Regions from separate parts of the Methylobacterium terrae genome, predicted to be linked through region 3. Evidence: riboswitches for the same ligand, from Rfam matches in the RefSeq annotation. Region 3 holds a riboswitch; each other region holds the start of a gene.
What was found. Region 3 has a riboswitch for cobalamin ahead of DK419_RS10200 (TonB-dependent receptor). Riboswitches for the same ligand answer to the same signal wherever they lie in the genome.
Positions count from the first base shown of each region.

Region 1: it holds a riboswitch for cobalamin, as region 3 does, so the genes downstream of both, DK419_RS18420 (TonB-dependent siderophore receptor) here and DK419_RS10200 (TonB-dependent receptor) in region 3, are expected to answer to the same signal.
Region 2: it holds a riboswitch for cobalamin, as region 3 does, so the genes downstream of both, DK419_RS17285 (CbtB domain-containing protein) here and DK419_RS10200 (TonB-dependent receptor) in region 3, are expected to answer to the same signal.

Region 1 is NZ_CP029553.1:3,975,584-3,981,761, reverse strand. Features, by position in the region: gene DK419_RS18425 (TAXI family TRAP transporter solute-binding subunit) at 3-944, shown strand; cobalamin riboswitch at 1,047-1,255, shown strand; gene DK419_RS18420 (TonB-dependent siderophore receptor) at 1,483-3,609, shown strand; gene DK419_RS18415 (hypothetical protein) at 3,609-3,881, shown strand; gene DK419_RS18410 (acetyltransferase domain-containing protein) at 3,938-5,020, shown strand; gene DK419_RS18405 (DUF2490 domain-containing protein) at 5,167-5,859, opposite strand.
Region 2 is NZ_CP029553.1:3,755,333-3,761,510, forward strand. Features, by position in the region: gene tatB (Sec-independent protein translocase protein TatB) at 284-835, shown strand; gene tatC (twin-arginine translocase subunit TatC) at 832-1,635, shown strand; gene DK419_RS17270 (prephenate dehydrogenase) at 1,720-2,499, opposite strand; gene cobO (cob(I)yrinic acid a,c-diamide adenosyltransferase) at 2,689-3,294, opposite strand; gene cobU (bifunctional adenosylcobinamide kinase/adenosylcobinamide-phosphate guanylyltransferase) at 3,291-3,803, opposite strand; cobalamin riboswitch at 3,922-4,124, shown strand; gene DK419_RS17285 (CbtB domain-containing protein) at 4,155-4,331, shown strand; gene DK419_RS17290 (CbtA family protein) at 4,418-5,143, shown strand; gene DK419_RS17295 (DUF1636 family protein) at 5,140-5,547, shown strand; gene cobW (cobalamin biosynthesis protein CobW) at 5,544-6,178, shown strand, end outside.
Region 3 is NZ_CP029553.1:2,276,917-2,283,094, forward strand. Features, by position in the region: gene DK419_RS10195 (PepSY domain-containing protein) at 1-1,105, opposite strand, end outside; partial or broken gene DK419_RS10200 (TonB-dependent receptor) at 1,120-3,257, opposite strand; cobalamin riboswitch at 3,522-3,722, opposite strand; gene DK419_RS10205 (ABC transporter substrate-binding protein) at 3,962-5,167, shown strand; gene DK419_RS10210 (aldo/keto reductase) at 5,233-6,060, shown strand; gene DK419_RS10215 (acyl-CoA thioesterase) at 6,133-6,178, shown strand, end outside.

The DNA.
Region 1 (6,178 bases), 1.7 Mb from region 3:
GCATGCTGAAACCCTGGCTGATCGCCGCCGCGTCCTGCGCCGGTCTCCTGCTCTCCCCGCCCGCCTCCCGCGCCGCCGAGCCCCTGCGCCTCGTCCTCGCCACCGCGACGCCCGGCGGCGGGTTCCCAGCCTACGGCGCGGCGCTGGCGGCGGCGCTCCGCGAGGTCGATCCGGACCTCATCCTCGACCTGCGCGCCAGCAAGGGCTCGACCGAGAACCTCGTCCTCCTGCGCGAGGCGCAGGTCGATCTCGGCCTCGTCCAGGGCGAGTACGCCTACGAGGCGCTGGCGGGGCAGGGCGCCGGCCCGGCGATCACCGTGGTCGCCCCGGTCTACGCGGCGCCGGGCCTGTTCGTGGTGCCGGCCGACAGCCCGGTCCGCAGCGTCGACGACCTGCGCGGCCGGCCGGTGGCACTCGGCACGCGCAGCTCCGGCCTCACCGCCATGGCCCGCACGGTCCTGCGCGGCTCCGGCCTCGACCCGGAGCGCGACATCTCTCCGATCCTCCTCGATCACGCCGGCGACGGCCCGACGATGGTGCGTGACGGACGGGCCGCGGCCCTGTTCGGCGGCGGCACCGGCTGGCCGGGCTTCCGGACGATGGCCGAGGCACCGGGCGGAGCCCGCTTCCTCGGGCCCTCCGCGACCGCGATCGGCGCGACCCTGGCCGCGAGCCCGTCCCTGCGGCGCATCACGGTGCCGGCCGGTACCTTCCCGAGCCAGGGCGAGGCGATCGAGACCGTGGGGTCGTGGAGCTTCGTCCTCGGCCGACCCGGCCTCGACCAAGCGGTGGTCGCCCGTCTCGTCGCGGCGGTCGACCGGGCGAAGCCCGTCCTCGCCCGCCTGCTCCCGAACGAGCGGCCGAGCGACCCGCGCGACCTGAAGGACGCGGTGCCGGCAGAGTGGCTGCACCCGGCAACCGCCGCGTTCCTGCGCGGCCCCTGAGCCCGTCCGCAGACCTCGAGGCCGGTGTGTCCATGGCGACACAGCCTGTGCAACATTATTACGTTTCGTTTCTGCTGTGTTGCGCTGCGGCAGGCGGGCTGCCATTCTGATTTCCGCCAAGGTTCCCCGGGCGACGGCCCGGGGCGAAGAGGGAATTCGGTGAGCTCCTCGCGGAGCGAGGCCGAGGCTGCCCCCGCAACTGTGAGCGGAGAGCTTCCGCCGCCGACGGCCACTGGTGCGCCGCACCGGGAAGGCCAGGCGGGAGCGACTGATCCGCGAGCCAGGATACCTGCCTTGGGTAGAGACCTGTCTTGGGTAGAGACCTGCCTTGGTGCGCGCCTGCCGGCGCGGTCACGTATCCGCGGGCAGTGGGCCCGGGGAGCGCTCGGGGCTGCCGCGCGAAATGCGCCACCCCGCCGCTCGCCCGGGTCGCCGACGCGGCAACCTCGAGTGTGTCGTGAATCGCCGTTCGCCGCTGCATCGCCCCGCTTCCGCAAAGTCCCGCCGCGCCCGCACGACCGGGGCCCTGGCCGGCGCCGTGGCCCTCGGCCTCGGGGCGCCCGCCGCGCGGGCCCAGGAGAGCATCGCCCTCGACGAGGTGGTGGTCGAGGGCCCGCGCAATCCCGCGCCGGGCTCGTCCGCGATCCCGACCGTCGCCGCCGGCGCGATCGGGCTGGTCGGCCCGACCCCGGGCTTTCGCGCCGACCGGGCGGTGAGCAGCACCAAGACCGACACGCCCCAGCGCGACGTGCCGCAGGTCGTGACGGTCGCCCCGCGCGAGGTCATCACCGACCTCGCCGCCACCCGCGTCGACCGGGTCCTGACCTACACGCCGGGCGTCGCGCAGCAGAACAATTTCGGTGGCCTGACCATCTTCAGCTACGCCATCCGCGGCGTGACCACCTCGGAGCTGTACAAGAACGGCTTTCCGCTCAACCGGGGCTTCCCGCCGCCGCCCGACACCCAGAACGTCGAGCGGATCGAGGTGCTGAAGGGCCCCGGCGGCGGCCTGTTCGGGCGCAGCGACCCGGGCGGGCTCGTCAACATCATCACCAAGCAGCCGACGCGCGAGCGCTTCGTCGAGATGGGCGGGCTCTGGGGCTCGTTCGAGGAGTTCCGCGGCACGGTCGATTCCGGCGGCGCCCTCAACGAGGACGGCACGCTCCTCTACCGCTTCAACCTCGCCGCCGGTCGCCAGAACAGCTTTCGCGATTTCGTCGACGGCGACCGGCTCTTCGTCGCCCCGGTCGTGAGCTGGCAGGTCACGCCCGACACGAAGGTCACGGTCGAGACCGAGTTCCTGAGGAACCGCGCGGTCTTCGACCGCGGCGTCATCGCGATCAACAACCGGCTCGGATTCCTGCCGATCTCGCGCTTCCTCGGCGAGCCGGGCCAGAGCATCGATCAGTCCAACGACTCGATGCAGATCCGGGTCGACCACCGCTTCGACGCCGACTGGCAATTGCGGCTCGCGACCTACCTCAACTCCAACTCGCTCGTCGGCGAGGCGGTGGAGGTGCGCCGCCTGGCGGCCGACAACCGCACTGTCCTGCGCGACCGCAACTTCCGCAATTACAGCGCCGACGTCGCCCTCGGCCAGGCCGAGCTAGTCGGACGCTTCGATACCGCCGGGTTCGGCCACACCCTGCTGCTCGGCTTCGAGCGCGAGAGCACCGACGGCCGCTACCAGCAGGTCCGCTCGCGCTTCCAGCAGAACCCGTATTCCCTCGACATCTACAACCCGGTCTACGGCCAGCCGGCCCCGCCCTTCGCCTTCCAGACCAACGGCGTCGAGCGGATCACCAACACCGCGCTCTACGCCCAGGACCAGATCGCGCTCTCTCCCGAATGGAAGGCGCTCCTCGGCACGCGCTTCGATTTCTTCGAGCAGTCGTTCCGCGAGCGCACCACCGGCGTCCGGACCGACCAGACCTACTTCGCCGCGACGCCGCGGGCCGGCCTCGTCTACCAGCCGCTGCCGGAACTCGCGCTCTACGCCAATGTCGGCACGAGCTTCCGGCCCAATATCGGGCCCGACGCCGCCGCCTCGTCGTTCCGCGGGCCGTTTGCGCCCGAGACCGGCCTCGGCTACGAGGTCGGCACCAAGCTCGACCTGTTCGGGGGCGCCCTGAGCCTCACCGGCGCCGCCTTCCGGGTCGAGCGCCAGAACGTGCTCACGCCCGATCCCAACAACACCGGGTTCTCCCTCGCCGCCGGCGCGGTCCGCAGCCAGGGCTTCGAGTTCACGGCCGCCGGCCAGCTCTCGCCGGACGTCAAGATCCTGGCCGGCTACGTCTTCGCCGACGCGGTCGTCACCAAGGACAACGTGCTGCCGGTCGGGGCCCCGCTGATCAACGTGCCGCGCCACAGCGGCAGCCTGCTCGCCGTCCACGAGGCGCAGGAGGGGCCCTGGAAGGGCTTTGGCATCGGCGGCGGCGTGCGCGCGGTCGGCGAGCGGGCGGGCGACGCCAATGGCGGCGCCTTCCGGCTGCCGGGCTACATCGCGGTCGACGCGCTCGCCTATTACCGCTGGGAGAACTTCCGCTTCGGCCTGAACGTCGAGAACGTGTTCGACACCACCTACTACGCCTCGTCGCTGAGCACCCTGCGGGTCTTCCCGGGCGCGCCGCGCCGGTTCACCGGCACCGTGTCGGTGCGGTTCTGATGCGGCGCGCCATTCGCGAGGCCGAGATCCGAGCCGCCGCGATCCGCAAGGGCGATGCCGGCCGCGACGCGGCGGCGGCCCGCGCCCGCCGCTACCGCCAGGACCTCGCGCCGACGCTGGCCGCCATCGCCGGGGAGGCGGGCGCGACGCCCGAGACCATCGCCGCCTCCCTGACCCGGCAGGGCGTCGCCAAGCCGCGCGGCGGCCGGGTCTGGACGCCGCCGGACGTGCGCCGGCTGCTCTCGCGGCTCGCCAGCGAGGGCGCGTCGTGACGGCATCGGACAAACCCGCGCGCATCGGCTCGATCGATGCCCTGCGCGGCCTCGTCATGCTCCTGATGCTCGTCGACCATACCCGCGAGTTCTTCTTCTACCACGCCCAGGTCCGCGACCCGATCGACCTCGCGGTCACCGCCCAAGACCTGGCGGCGACGCGGCTGACCTCGCATCTCTGCGCGCCGGTCTTCCTGCTGCTCACCGGCCTGTCGGCCAGCCTCTACGCCGGCAAGCACGGGATTGGGGCGGCCTCGCGCTTCCTCCTCACCCGCGGGCTGTTCCTGATCGCGCTCGAGGTCACGCTGGTGAACCTCGCCTGGACCGGCAGCCTCCTGCCGCTGATCCTCTACCTGCAGGTGATCTGGGCGATCGGCCTCGCCATGGTGGCCCTGGCGGGCCTCATCCGGCTGCCGCGCCCGGCCCTCGCGGCGGTGGCGCTCGCGATCATGCTCGGCCACAACCTCCTCGACGGGATCGTCCTCGCGCCGGGCCAGCCCGGCTACGTCCTCTGGTCGATCCTGCACCAGCGCGGCTTCATCGACCTGCCCTGGGGCGGGGCGGCCCGCACCTCCTACCCGGTGCTGCCCTGGATCGGCGTCGCGGCGGCGGGCTACGTCCTCGGGCCGTGGTTCTCCCTGGATGCGGGGGTCCGGCGCCACCGGCTCCTCGCCCTCGGGGCGGCGGCTTTCGCCGGGTTCCTGGCCTTGCGCGGGCTCAACGGCTACGGCGACCCGACACCGTGGCAGGACGGGGCCACGCTCGGGGCGACGGTCCTGTCGTTCCTGAACGTCACCAAGTACCCGCCCTCGGCCGATTTCCTGCTAGCGACCCTGGGCCTCGGGCTCTGGCTCCTCGCCCTGTTCGAGGCGCTGCCGGCGGCCCGGCTCGGCGGGCTGCGGGTGTTCGGCGGTGCGCCTCTGTTCTTCTACCTCGTGCACCTCTGGCTGCTGCGCGGGGTCTATCACCTCGCGCTCGTCCTCGGCCTTGGCCTCGGAAGCTCGGGGCGCGTCGAGGCCGGCGCGCCGGCGCAGCTCTGGCTGATCGGAGCGCTCATGAGCCTGCCGCTCTACGCGGCCTGCCGGTGGATGGTGGGGATGAAGCGGCAGGGGCGGCATCCGGTGCTGCGCTATCTGTAGGGGCTCTCCCGCTCCCTCGGCGGTCGTTGCGCGCTCCCTCGTCACCCCGGCATCCGCCGCGAGGGCTCCGGGATGACGGCGAGGATCGAGACTCAATGCCGAGGGGCGTCCCGCGAAGCCGGCCCGTCACCGCCGCAACGAGCCCGTCACTGGCGCACGAACAGGTTCACCGACACGATGTGATCCATCGTGCCCCGGGACCCCGGCGCGTTCACCGTCTGGTTCACGTAGCCGAACTCGAGCGTCGATCGGCCGGCGAGCGGCAGTTCCAGCCCGACGAAGGTGCGGAGGCGGTCGAAGCCGGCCCGCGCGCCCCAATCGGTGCCGTTGAGCGCGACGAACGCCTCGGTCCAGGCCACGGCCGCGACGCCCGTCTTCTCCCCGGTCAGCGGCAGGGCGGCGCGCAGCATCTGGCGCAGGCGCAAGCCCGTGTCGCGCCCGTTGGTCTGGAAGCGCTGCTCGAACCGGGTGCGGGACGACAACGTCACGCCGTCGAACGTCCCGATCTCCCAGCCGAGCTGCTGGAAGCTGCGGTCCTCCGAGAAGGCGCGTGCGCCCGCCGGCGAGTTCTCCACCCGGGCGTAGCCCTGGTACAGGGTGACCGCGTCGCCGATCTTCCAGCCGACGGCCGGCCGCACGATGAGCTGCTCGAGCCGCGAGAGGCCGTCACCGATGCGCGGCTGCACCTCGGCGAAGTAGGCGAACGACCCGACGCCGCCGGAGGCCGTGGCGTTGATCCAGATCTGCCCGTCGTGATCGACCTGCGCCGCCGCCGGCAGGCTCGAAGCCGCGAGCCAGAGGGCCGACAGGAGGGAGAGCGGACGTCCGGCCACGGTCATGCTGCGTCCATCGGGAGTTGCGCCGCGGCGGCAGGCGGGGTGCGGCGACGATCGTTCCCGCCGGGATGTTTCCGGGAGGTTACGACGAGCGGTCGCGGCTTTCCATGGCCGGCGCCCGCCGAGATTCCGCCGCTGCGGCCGGCCGGCTGCGGCCCGCGCGGCGCGGCCCCCGATCGGTCGGCCGATGGCCGTCCTTCGACAGTCTATCGCCGGTCGCGCGCGCGCCGGGCGAGCCTTGGCGGTGCCGTCCTAGAGAGGAATGATGTCTCGCAGGCTACTCGCATCCGCAGGGGCTCCGGAAACCCGGAACTCACCTCTG
Region 2 (6,178 bases), 1.5 Mb from region 3:
GGCGAGCCCCTGACCAACGCCGACCGCAAGGTCGTCTGAGCCGTCACGCGCGAGGGCCGGGCCCCCGGGTCCGGTCGTCGCGTCGCAGCGCGCCGCGGGATCCCGCGTGATGGCCGCGAGGCGGCCATCCGCGAGGCGGCCCCGAGAGAAACCCTTTCGGGCGAGAGAAACCCTTTCGGGAACCTGCTCGTCGGTGACTGGCGTCGGCGCACCGGCGTGCTAGACAGCCCGCGCGAGGCGCCCGACCAGGCTTGCGCCGCGCGAGTAGCAGGGCCGTCACGCCATGTTCGATATGAGTTGGGGCGAGGTGATGCTGATCGGCGGCGTCGCGCTCGTCGTCATCGGCCCCAAGGATCTGCCCAAGGCCTTGCGTACCGTCGGCCAGGTCACCGCCCGGCTCAAGCGCATGGCCGGCGAGTTCCAGAGCCAGTTCAGCGAGGCGATGCGCGAGGCGGAGCTCGACGAGGTCCGGCGCGAGGTCGAGGGCATCAACCGCAGCGTCTCGTCGGCGACGACGACGGGCTTCAACCCGGTCCAGACCATCCGCAACGAGATCAAGGGCGCCGTCGACGGCGTGCCCAAGCCCGCAGCGCAGGGGATGCCGGGGGCGGATCCGCTCGCCGCCACGGAGCCGACCCCGGCCCTGCCCGAGCCGGTCGATCCGGCCGCCCCGCCGGCCTATCACGCGCCTGAACCCGCTTCCGAGAAGCCCTCGCACGAGGCGCTGGCCGCCGCGACCGCGCAGCTCAAGGCCGATGCGGCCCGCACCGGCCCGGATTCCGACGCCCCCGCCCCCATCCCGCACGACACCGCCAGCACGGGCCGCACCGCATGATCACCGAGGCCGATGAAGCCGATATCGAGGCCTCGCGCGCGCCGCTGATCGAGCACCTGATCGAGCTGCGCTCGCGGCTGATCAAGTCGCTGCTCGCCTTCGGGGTGATGTTCTTCGTCTGCTTCTTCTTCGCGCAACACATCTACAACATCCTCGTTCACCCCTACGTCAGCGTGGTCGGGGCGGACAAGGCGCGGCTGATCGCGACCCACTTCCTCGAGCAGGTCTTCACCAACATCAAGCTGAGCGTGTTCGGCGCCGGCTTCCTGTCCTTCCCGGTCGTCGCCACCCAGCTCTACGCCTTCGTGGCGCCGGGCCTGTACCGCAACGAGCGCCGGGCCTTCCTGCCCTACCTCGTCGCCACGCCGGTCTTCTTCGTCCTCGGCGCCCTCGTCGTCTACTTCCTGGCGATGCCGCTGCTGATCAAGTTCTCGGTCAGCCTGCAGCAGATCGGCCAGCCCGGCGAGGCCACGATCGAACTCCTGCCGAAGGTGGACGAGTACCTCTCGCTCATCATGACGCTGATCTTCGCCTTCGGCATCGCGTTCCAGCTGCCGGTGATCCTGACCCTTCTGGGCCAGATCGGCCTGATCGACTCGAAGTTCCTGCGGGACCGCCGGCGCTACGCGATCGTACTGGTCTTCGTCGCCGCCGCGGTGCTGACCCCGCCGGACGTGATCAGCCAGCTCTCGCTGGCGATCCCGATGCTGCTCCTCTACGAGGCGTCCGTGTTCTCGGTCCGCGCGATGGAGAGGCGTCGCGAGCGGGCGCGGGCGGCCGAAGAAGCGGCCGGAGAGTAGGGCGTCCCGCTCCTCCCGGCATCCGCACCCCCCAACCCCGGGGTCTCGCCTGTGGCGAGTCCCGGGGGGCATCGGCGAGTCGCATCACGCGTCGAGCAGGACCCTCTCCTCGATGCCCGCGCCCTCCCCCAGATCCTCGTCCATCCGCGCCGCCAGGTCGAAGAACCGCCGCCGCACCTCGGCCGCGTAGGGGTTCTCGCGCTCGATCGCGTGGTAGACCTCCGGCGCGTCGTGCCGCACCATGCCGACCGCCTGCATCACCAGGTCGAAGCTGCGCGTCGTCATCCGGGTCGGCAGCGGCTCCATCGCCACCAGCACCTTGGCGATCAGGTGCGTCAGGCCCTGTACCGCCGCGGCTTCGCGGTCGTGGGCCTCCGGCGTCGTCACGATCACGTCGAGGCCGAAGGCGCGACGCAGGAAGGCGCCGACCCGGCCGGCACGGCTCCCGCGCACCGGGCAGACCGCGATCTTGAGGCCGCGCAGGCCCCCGCGCGCGCTCTGCGGACCGAACAGCGGGTGGGTGGCGACGATGTCGACATCCGGCGGCAGGCCGGCCCGCATGATCGCGGCCGGCCGCACCTTCACCGAGCCGACATCGAGCACGAGGGCGCCGGGCCGCAGGTGCGGGGCGACCGCGCGCACGATCGCGGCGAGGGACGAGACCGGGGTGGCCAGGATCACCACCGGGCAGGCGGCGGCCTCAGGCAGGCTGCACGCGGCGACGCCCCCTGCTGCGAACTCCGCTTCCGCCACGAACGGATCGTGGACGCGCAAGCCGACATGCGGCGCCAGGTGCTCGGCGACGAGGCGACCGAAGGCGCCGAAGCCGATCAGGCCGATGGGCGAATGGGGAAAGGACGGCACGGGGAGAGACCTCGGGTCAGAGCGAGGTCGGCGGGCCTGGAGATCCTGGGAAGCCTCAACCGCCGACACGTCGCAGCGGTTGAGAGATGACGAGCACTCCGCCGCTAGGTGAGCGGCGCGTAATAGAGTCCGGCGAGGAGGAGGCTGGTCATGGCCGAGCCTGTAGCCCGGTCCGGCCCGGACCGTCAATCAGAACTCAATGCCCTCCTGTGCCTTCACCCCGGCCGCGAAGTGGTGCTTCACCAGGGTCATCTCGGTGACGAGGTCGGCCGCGGCGATCAGCTCGGGCTTCGCGTTGCGGCCGGTCACCACGACGTGGAGGTCGGGCCGGCGCCGGCTCAGGCGCTCGACCACCTCGGCGAGCGGCAGGTAATCGTAGCGCAGCGCGATGTTCAACTCGTCGAGGATCAGGAGCCGGATCGCCGGATCGGCCATCAGCGCCTCGGTCCTCGCCCAGGCGGCCCGGGCGGCGGCCACGTCGCGGTCGCGGTCCTGGGTCTCCCAGGTGAAGCCCTCCCCCATCGTGTGCCAGGCGACCTGATCGGCGAAGCGGTCGAGGGCCAGGCGCTCGCCGGTCTCCCAGGCGCCCTTGATGTACTGCACCACGCCGACGCGCCAGCCCCGGCCGAGCGCCCGCAGCATCAGCCCGAAGGCCGCCGTCGACTTGCCCTTGCCGGGGCCGGTATGGACGATGAGCAATCCCTTCTCGATCGTCTTGCCCGCCACCTCGGCGTCCTGCACGGCCTTGCGCTTCTCCATCTTGGCGCGGTGGCGCGCCGCCTCGTCGTCGCTCATGGGTGATCTCCCTTCAGGGTCATCGGCAGGCCCGCCACCACCAGCACCACCCGGTCGGCGAGGGCGCCCAGGCGCTGGTGCAGGCGGCCGGCCTCGTCGCGGAAGCGCCGGGCGAGCGCGTTCTCCGGCACGATGCCGAACCCGACCTCGTTCGAGACCAGGACCAGGGGCCCGGCCGCGTCCGCGCAGGCGGCGAGCAGCGCCCCGGTCTCGGCGGCGAGGTCGGCGCCGTCGTCCAGCATCGCGTTGGTGAGCCACAGGGTCAGGCAATCGACCAGGACCGGCCGGCCCGGTTCCGCACCGCGGATCGCCCCGGGCAGGTCCCGCGGCGCGTCGATGGTCTTCCAGGGGGCTGCGCGACGGGCGCGGTGCTCCGCGATGCGCACCCGCATCTCGTCGTCCCAGGCTTGGGCCGTCGCGACGTAGAGCCAGGGTCCGGCCTGCGCCTCGACCAGCCCCTCCGCGTAGCTGCTCTTGCCCGAGCGGGCGCCGCCCAGCACCAGGGTCAGGCGCGGGACGGCGGGAGTCGGGCCAGGGATCGGGTCCGGCACTGGGCTGTCCTCTCGCGAAATCTCGGGGCCGGAGGTGTCGCGGCAGGAGGCTGCGATTGCAAGCCCGTCCCCGACCCGTTAGGGTCGGCGCGACGGTGCCTCGGCGACGAGGTGAAAAGGGAACGTGGGAACCGGGATCGCCCCGGCATGCCGCGGCTGCCCCCGCAACTGTGAGCGGTCGAACACGGTCCGCCATCGGCCACTGGAGCGATCCGGGAAGGCGGCGGGCCGGCTCAAGAGGCCGCGAGCCAGGAGACCTGCCGTCACCCCCTTTCCTCGACGCCGCCGGTGGGGCGGCAGGAGTTCGTCATGGTCGCGATCACCCGGTCCCTCTCTCCCGCGCTCGTCGGCGAGCGCCTGAGCGCCGTCCTCCTCGCCGGCGCCCTCGGCATCGGGCTGCTGTTCGTCTCCGGCTTCGCGCCGGTGGTCGCCCTGCACAACGCCGCCCACGACTGGCGCCACGCCCACAACTTCCCCTGCCACTGAGCAAGGCTTGACCGAACGAGGCCGCGCGGCCCGCGCCCCGACCGGGCGCGGGCCCGCGTCCCGTTGGTCGTGCAGGTGATCCCCCGATGACGAAACGTCTGCTCGCCGCGGCCCTGGTCGCCGGCTTCCTCGCGGCGTGCGTGGCCTCAGGCCTGCAATTCGCCCTCACCTCGCCGCTGATCCTGGCGGCGGAGAAGTACGAGACCGCCGAGGCCGTCGCCCCGGCTCACGCATCCGCCAACCCGCTGATCGTTCTGGCGCATGCGGGCCACCATGCCGACGGCGAACCCGGGTGGCAGCCCGCGCCCGGCCTGCAGCGCCTCGCCTTCACGGCGCTCGCCACCCTGGTGAGCGGCGTCGGCTACGCGCTCCTCCTCGGTGCCGTGCTGATCGCCGCGGGCCGGGAGGTGACACCCTCCGAGGCGCTCAGGTTCGGCATCGGCGGCTTCCTCGCCGCCAGCCTCGCGCCGGCGATCGGACTGCCGCCGGAACTGCCGGGCGTGGCGGCCGCCGCGCTCGAATCGCGCCAGCTCTGGTGGGTGGCGACCGCCGTCGCGACCGCGGTCGGCCTGTACCTCATCGCGGTCCGCCGCGGGCCGGTGGCGACCGGGCTCGGCCTCGCCCTCCTCGTCGCCCCGCACGCCTGGGGCGCCCCGCACGGGCCGGAGGAGATCTCCGCGATGCCGCCGGTCTACGCGGCGCAGTTCGCCGCCCGGTCCCTCGCGGTCGCCTTCGCGTTCTGGGCGGTGCTCGGCCTCGCCTTCGGCTGGGCCTGGGGCGCGGTCGCCGGCCGGAAGGGGGTGAGCGCGTGAGCGAGCCTATTCTTTCCGATAGCCTGACCTGCGACCTCTGCACCCTCTACGTCTGCACGACCTGCCGCGGCGCCGACGATCCGGTGGATGGCCCCCGCGCCGGTGCGCGCCTGCACGACGCGCTCCGGGCGGCCCTGGCCGCGCGGCCGGGCGCACAGGTGCGGATCGAGCCGGTGGAATGCCTGTCGGTCTGCAAGCGGTCCTGCACGGTCGCGGTCGCGAGCCCCGGCCGCTGGACCTACGTCTACGGCGACCTCGACCCGGCGGTGTCCGCCGCGGTCATCCTCGACGGCATCGGCCTCTACGCCGGCACCCCGGACGGCATCGTGCCCTGGCGCGAGCGCCCGCAGGAGTTCCGCAAGGGAGTCGTCGCCCGCATCCCTCCCGCGCCGGTGAAGCCATGACCATCCTGAACAAGATCCCCTGCACCATCGTCACGGGCTTCCTCGGCGCCGGCAAGACGACGCTCGTGCGCCACGCCGTCGAGCACAACGACGGCCGGCGGCTCGCCATCATCGTCAACGAGTTCGGCGATGTCGGCTTCGACGGGTCGCTGCTCGCCGAGTGCGGCATCCCGGGCTGCGACGCCGACGCGGTGGTGGAACTGCCCAACGGCTGCATCTGCTGCACCGTCGCCGACGATTTCGTGCCGGCGCTCAACAAGCTCCTGGACCGGCCCGAGCCGCCGGAGCACATCCTGATCGAGACCTCCGGCCTCGCCCTGCCGAAGCCGCTCGTCCAGGCCTTCAACTGGCCGGCGATCCGCTCGCGGGTCACGGTCGACGGCGTGGTGGCGGTGGTGGACGGCCCGGCGGTGGCGTCGGGCGCCTTCGCGGACGATCCGGAGGCGCTCGCCGCCCAGCGCGCGGCCGATGCCAGCGTCGAACACGAGAACCCGCTCGAGGAGGTGTTCGAGGACCAGCTCCTCTGCGCCGACCTCGTGGTGATGAACAAGTCCGACCTCCTCGACGATGGCGAGCGCGCCCGGGTCCGCGCCGAGGTCGAGGCGCACCTGCCGCGCGCCGTCAAGCTCGT
Region 3 (6,178 bases):
GGGTCGCCGAGCGGAGCGCGGCGGCGGGCAGCATCGCCCGACCGGCCGCGACGACCGCCTCGGGCGCGAGCGCGGTGCCGCAGCACGGAGCGACGCGCCCGGGAGCCGCCGCGGTGACGAGCGGCCGGCCGCCGATCCAGGCGAAGTCGAGGGCGACGCTTCCCGCGGGCGCCCGCGCGAGCGCGGCGAGGCCGAGCGGAAACAGGGGGGCCGCCTGCCCGGCATAGGCCGCCCGCATGGCGGCGTCCGGCACGCGCGGCCCGAACCAGCCGCGCGGGTTCATCGACAGCCAGCCGCTGAGCACGAAGGTGACGACGGCGAGGCCCCCGGCCAGGCCCGCGAGGTGGTGCCAGGCGGCCCACCCGCGATGGGGCGTGAGGCGGTCGCGCATCAGCCGGACGAAGCCGAGCCCGTAGCCGCTGACCGCGCCGGCGAGCGCGATGCCGGAGACCCACAGCACCACGTCCTGCCACAGCCCCGCCCGCGCCCGCAGCGGCGTGAGGTAGATCCAGTGGGTCACGGCGCCGACCCAGTTCCACACCCGCTCGGCCCGGGTGGTGTCGAGGACGAGCTCGCCCGTGGCGACCGAGAGATAGAGCTCGGTGCCGGCGGGATCGCCGAGTGCCACGCGCCGGAACGGCCGCGCGGGATCGAAGCGCGCCGTCACGGTCCACTGGTCGCGGGTCACCGGTCCGAGATCGGCCACGGACCGGGCCGCCGGGTGAGTGGCGGCGAGCGCTTCCGCGCCCGCGGGGGTCAGGGGCGGGAAGGGCGCGCCGGTCTCCGCCGAGACGGCCCGGCGCGTCCCCTCGGCGCCGGTCATCCAGTAGGCGGGCTCGGAGCCCCGCATCGCCAGGGTGAGGCGGGCGGGGAAGCGCGCGAGGCCGGCCCGCTCCATCGCCTCCTGGGGCGTCAGCCGCACCGCGTCGAGGGCGAGCGGCGGCCGGGCCGCGATCCGCTCGGCCTCGGTGAGCGCCGGGAAGCCGACGCACAGCATCACCAGCCCGGAGACGAACCAGGCGGCGAAGACGAGGCCGGTGGCGATGCCGAGCCAGCGGTGGCCGAGATGCAGCCACCGCTTCAGCCGCTTGACCGCGCGTCTCACGGGCGAGGCCGGCATCAGAACGTGACGTGGTAGGCGAGCTCGACCGAGCGCGGGCGGCCGAGCAGCCAGGAATTGCTGTTGCCCGAGATCGCGTAGAGCTGGTCGGTGAGGTTGTAGCCGCGCAGCGACAGGCGCGAGGTCGGGGTCACCTGCCAGTCCAGGGTGGCGTTGAGCAGCGTGTAGGCCGGGCGCCGGAACGTGTTGGCGAAGTCGCTGAAGACCGGCCCGACGTCGTTGACGCCGAGCCGCGCCACCCAGCCCGGGGCGAAGGCAAAGCTGAGCCAGACGTTGGTGACGCGCTGGGGCACGTCGACCGGGACCCTGCCGGCGAACGAGACCAGGCCCGCATCCGTATTCTGCGAGAACGCGTCGTAGCGGGCCCGCAGCAGGGCGGTGTTGGCCTCGATGCGCCAGGCCTCCGACAGCTGGTAGGCGAAGGCGACCTCGACGCCGCGGGACGACTGGCTGCCGACCTGCGCGACCTCGGTCGGCCGGTCGAGGATCGGGGTCAGCAGGTTGTCCTTGCGGATGTGGTAGGCCGCGACCGTCCACTCGCCGCGCCCGCCGTCGAACAGGCCCTTGGCGCCGACCTCGACCTGGCTTCCCGTGGCGAGCTGGAACTGCGCCTGCGACACGCTGGTGGTGATCAGGCTGCCCAGCGGATCGGCGGCGGTGGCGTATTGCGCGTAGAGGGCGAGGTCGGGCGTCGGGGTGTAGACGGCGGCGACGCGAGTGCTCACCGAATCGAAGGTCTTCTCGAAGGCCGTTCCCGCGAGCGGCCGGCTCACCGCCACGGTCGGCGCGTCGTAGCGAACGCCCGTCACCAGGGCGAGCTGGGGCGACAGCTCCAGCCGGTCCTCGGCGAAGACCGAGGCCTGGCGGGTGCGCGAGACGATGTCGGTGCGGGTGCCCGCGAGGTTGATGAAGCGGCCTTGCGCGAAGGTGTACGGATCGACGAAGCTCTCGCCGCCGAACGGGGAATTGCTGTCGCGCCGGAAATCGATGTGGTTGACGTCGAAGCCGACCACCACCGAATTCCTGAACCCGAACAGGCTGCCGCGGAAGGTCGCGTCGAAGCGGTTGCCGATCTGCTCCTGGTGGTGGCGGATCTCGATGTAGTCGTCGCGCCGGATCAGGCCGGTGGCGGGCTGGTAGGTGTATTGCTCGACGTCGCGCCAGTGCCGCTCGGTCGAGAGGCGGTAGGCGGTGTTGCGGATCGTGATGTCGGGAGTGGGGCTCCACTCGGTCCGCAGCTGCGTCCAGTTGTCGAACCAGGCGATCTGCGAATCCCGGATGTTGTAGTTGGTGAAGCGCAGCCGGTCGGGCACCCGGCTGCCGACGAGGGGCGACCCCCAGTAGCGCGTCGGCTCGTTGTAGCCGAGGTCGTGGGAGAGCGTGACGCTGAGATCCGGGGTCGCCCGCCACGTCGCCGCGGCCGACAGCGCGATGTTGCGGAAGTCGCCGTCGGGCTTCACCCAGCCGTCCGCCCGGTTGCCGCTGAGGTTGATCCGGTAGGCCAGGTCCTCGCCGACCGGGCCGCCGGTATCGAGGGCGAGCCGCGCCACGCCGTCCGAGCCGATCGCCGCCCGGGCCTCGCCGACGGGGATGAAGACCGGCTTCTTCGGCACCACGTTGATGATGCCGCCGATCGCGCCCTCGCCGTAGAGCACCGAGGCCGGGCCGCGCAGGACCTCGATCCGCTCCGCCGACCAGGTGTCGAACGGGAACGTCACCGTGCCCGCCCCGACGTAGAGCCGCGTGCCGTCGTAGAGCTGCTGCACCGAGCCGGCGCCGGCGAAGCCCCGCGCCGTGAAGGCGAGGTTGCCGTTGCCCGGCGCCGCGATGCTGGTGATGCCCACGGCGTTCTGGGTCACCGCGTCGTCGACGGTGTTCTGGCCCCGGGCCCGGATGGTCTCGCCGCTGATGATGTCGAGGCTCGCCGGGGTCTCGAGCGGGGTGAGGCCGAGCCGGGACCCGGAGCGCGACGGCGTCGCGAGGTTGAGGCGGGGGCGGCGGCCTCACGGCTGCGGGTGCCCGCGACCTCGATGGCGTCGAGGGGCAGATCCTCCGCCGCGCCGGGCTTTGCGGCGAGCAGCGGGGCGGCGAGGGCGACGGCGAAGGTGGCGTGACGGGGGGCGCGGCGCGCGGGCATGATGGTTTCCGGAGCAGGCTGTCGCTCCGTCCCTAGCCGCTTCCATCGCATATGTAACGTTATAAAGTTACATATGTGCCCTCCGGGTCGACGCGCGCGGGGTCGGCCGCGCGCGAGGCGCACCGGATCGGCGGGTCGGAGGAGGGCGGCGGGCGGCATGGCGGGACGGCGCGAGGCTGTGGCACGTCACCGCGAACGAAAGCGGGGCGGAGGCCTACGCGCCCGCCTCGACACCCATCAGGACACCCCGCCCGACGTGCTCGCGTGTGACCACGGCTGACGGCAGGTCTCCTGGCTCACGGGTCGTCGCCTGCCATCGTCTTCCCAGGGACTTGTGACGGTCCCCAGTGACGTACGTGATGGAAGGCTCGCCGCTCACAGTTGCGGGGGCAGCCGCGGCATCGGGCGAGCCCTCACCGCGTTCCCTTTTGATCCCCGAAGGGAACCGTCGAGTCAGAGCTTAGCCGTTCGGTAACGAAGGAGCAATGGTGACGCCCATGGTCGCCCGCCCGTTTCTCGCGCCCGTGACCCTCCCCCCGCAGAGGGGGAAGGTTTCCGGCGTGGCTCGCACCGCACCCCAGCTTTCTCAACCACGCCGCGCGATCCGCATCGACGCCGCCCCGGACCCCTGACATACAAGACCGCGAGCCGGCCCGGCTGGGCCGCGTCTAAGATCTGACAAAGATTCCCTGGGAGGTTTCCTGATGCCGTTCCGCTGTTGGGCCGCCGGCCTCGCCCTGTCGCTGCTCGCAGGCACGTCCGTCTTCGCGCAGGACGCCAAGGCGCCGATCAAGATCGGGGTGCTCAGCGACATGAGCGGGCCCTTCGCCGACCAGGCCGGCACCGGCTCGGTCACCGCGGCGCAGCTCGCCGTCGAGGACTTCGCCAAGGAGGCCGGCGAGCTCAAGGTCGAGGTCGTCTCGGCCGACCACCAGAACAAGCCCGATATCGGGCTCGCCACCGCCCGCCGCTGGCTCGACCAGGACGGCGTCTCGACCATCGTCGACCTGCCGAACTCGGCGGTGGCGCTGGCGGTGTCGAACCTGATGCGCGAGCGGCACCGGGTGGCGCTGGCCTCGAGCGCGCTCACCTCCGACCTCACCGGCAAGGCCTGCGCGCCGACCACCGTGCAGTGGGTCTCGGATACCTGGGCGCAGGGTTCGGCCACCGCGCGGGCCATCGCCGGCCGCGGCGGCAAGTCGTGGTACTTCGTCACCGTCGACTACGCGCTCGGCCACGCGCTCGAGCGCGACGCCACCGTGGCCCTCAAGGCCGCGGGCGGCACCGTGAAGGGCTCGAGCAAGCACCCGCTCAATGCCGGCGACTTCGCCTCGCCGCTGCTCTCGGCGCAAGGGTCGGGCGCCCAGGTGCTGGCCCTCGCCGATACCGGCGCCGACATGATCAATGCCGTCAAACAGGCGGCGGAGTTCGGGGTGATGCCCGAGATGCGGCTCGCCGCCCTGTTCGTGCAGCTCTCCGACACCCACGCCCTCGGCCTCAAGGCGGCGCAGGGGCTGCAGCTCGCCTCCGCCTTCTACTGGGACCGCACCGACGGCACCCGCGCCTTCGCCAAGCGCTTCGCCGAGCGAATGAACGGCCGGATGCCGACCGAGAACCACGCCGGCGTCTATTCCTCGACGCTGGCCTACCTGCGGGCGGTGCGCGACACCGGCACGATCGAGGGCGAGAAGGTCGTCGCGGCGATGCGCGAGAAGCCGATCAACGATTCCCTGTTCGGCACCGTGACGGTGCGCCAGGACGGCCGCGCGGTGCACGACCTGTTCCTGTACGAGGTGAAGGCCCCGGCCGACAGCAAGGGCCCCTACGACTACTACAAGCTCCTCGACACCGTGCCGGGCGACCAGGCGTTCCGGCCGATGGCCGAGGGCGGCTGCCCGCTGGTGAAGTAGGGCGGCGGCTCGACATCGGCGGGGCCTGCTCCAGATCGGGTGTCGTTCCTTGCGAGGCCCTACCCATGTCCGACGCGTTCCTGACACTCAACGACGGGAAGCGCATCCCGCAGCTCGGCTTCGGGGTGTGGCGGCTCGAGAACGAGGAGGCCCCGGCGATCGTCGGGGCCGCCTTCGAGGCCGGCTACCGGCTGATCGACACCGCGGCGATGTACGGCAACGAGGCCGGGATCGGCCGCGCCGTCGCCGCCTCCGGCCTGCCGCGCGACGAGATCTTCGTCGCCACCAAGGTCTGGAACGACCGCCACGGCTACGACGAGACCCTGCGGGCCTGCGAGGAATCGCTGGCGCGCCTCGGCCTCGACCACGTCGACCTCTACCTCGTGCACTGGCCGGTGCCGCAAAACGGCGCGTACGTCGACACCTGGCGCGCCCTGATGCGCCTGCGCGAGGACGGCCGCGCCCGCTCGATCGGCGTGTGCAACTTCACGGTCGAGCACCTGAAGCGCGTCATCGACGCCACCGGCTCGACGCCGTCGGTCAACCAGGTCGAGCTGCATCCGCGCTTCCAGCAGAGCGCCCTGCGCCGGTTCCACCAGGAGGCCGGCATCGTCACCGAGGCCTGGGCGCCGCTCGGCCGCGGCGGCCTGCTCGACGATCCCGCGATCGTGGCCATCGCCGAGAAGCACGGCCGCACCCCGGCGCAGGTCGTGCTGCGCTGGCACCTCGATCTCGGCAACGTGGCGATCCCGAAATCGGCGAACCCGGCCCGCATCCGCGAGAACCGCGAGGTCGCAGGCTTCACCCTCGATGCCGACGACCGCGCCCGCATCGAGGCCCTCGACGATCCGGCGGGGCGGATGGGGCCGGATCCGGACACGTTCGGCGCCTGAGCGGCGCTTGATCGGCGGTGCCGGCGCCGCTTACGCTTCCGGTCCCGCCGATCCCTTTTCGAGAGACAGACCTTGAGCGGCCGCACGCCCCCCGAGACCCGCGCCGCCTACCGGCGCT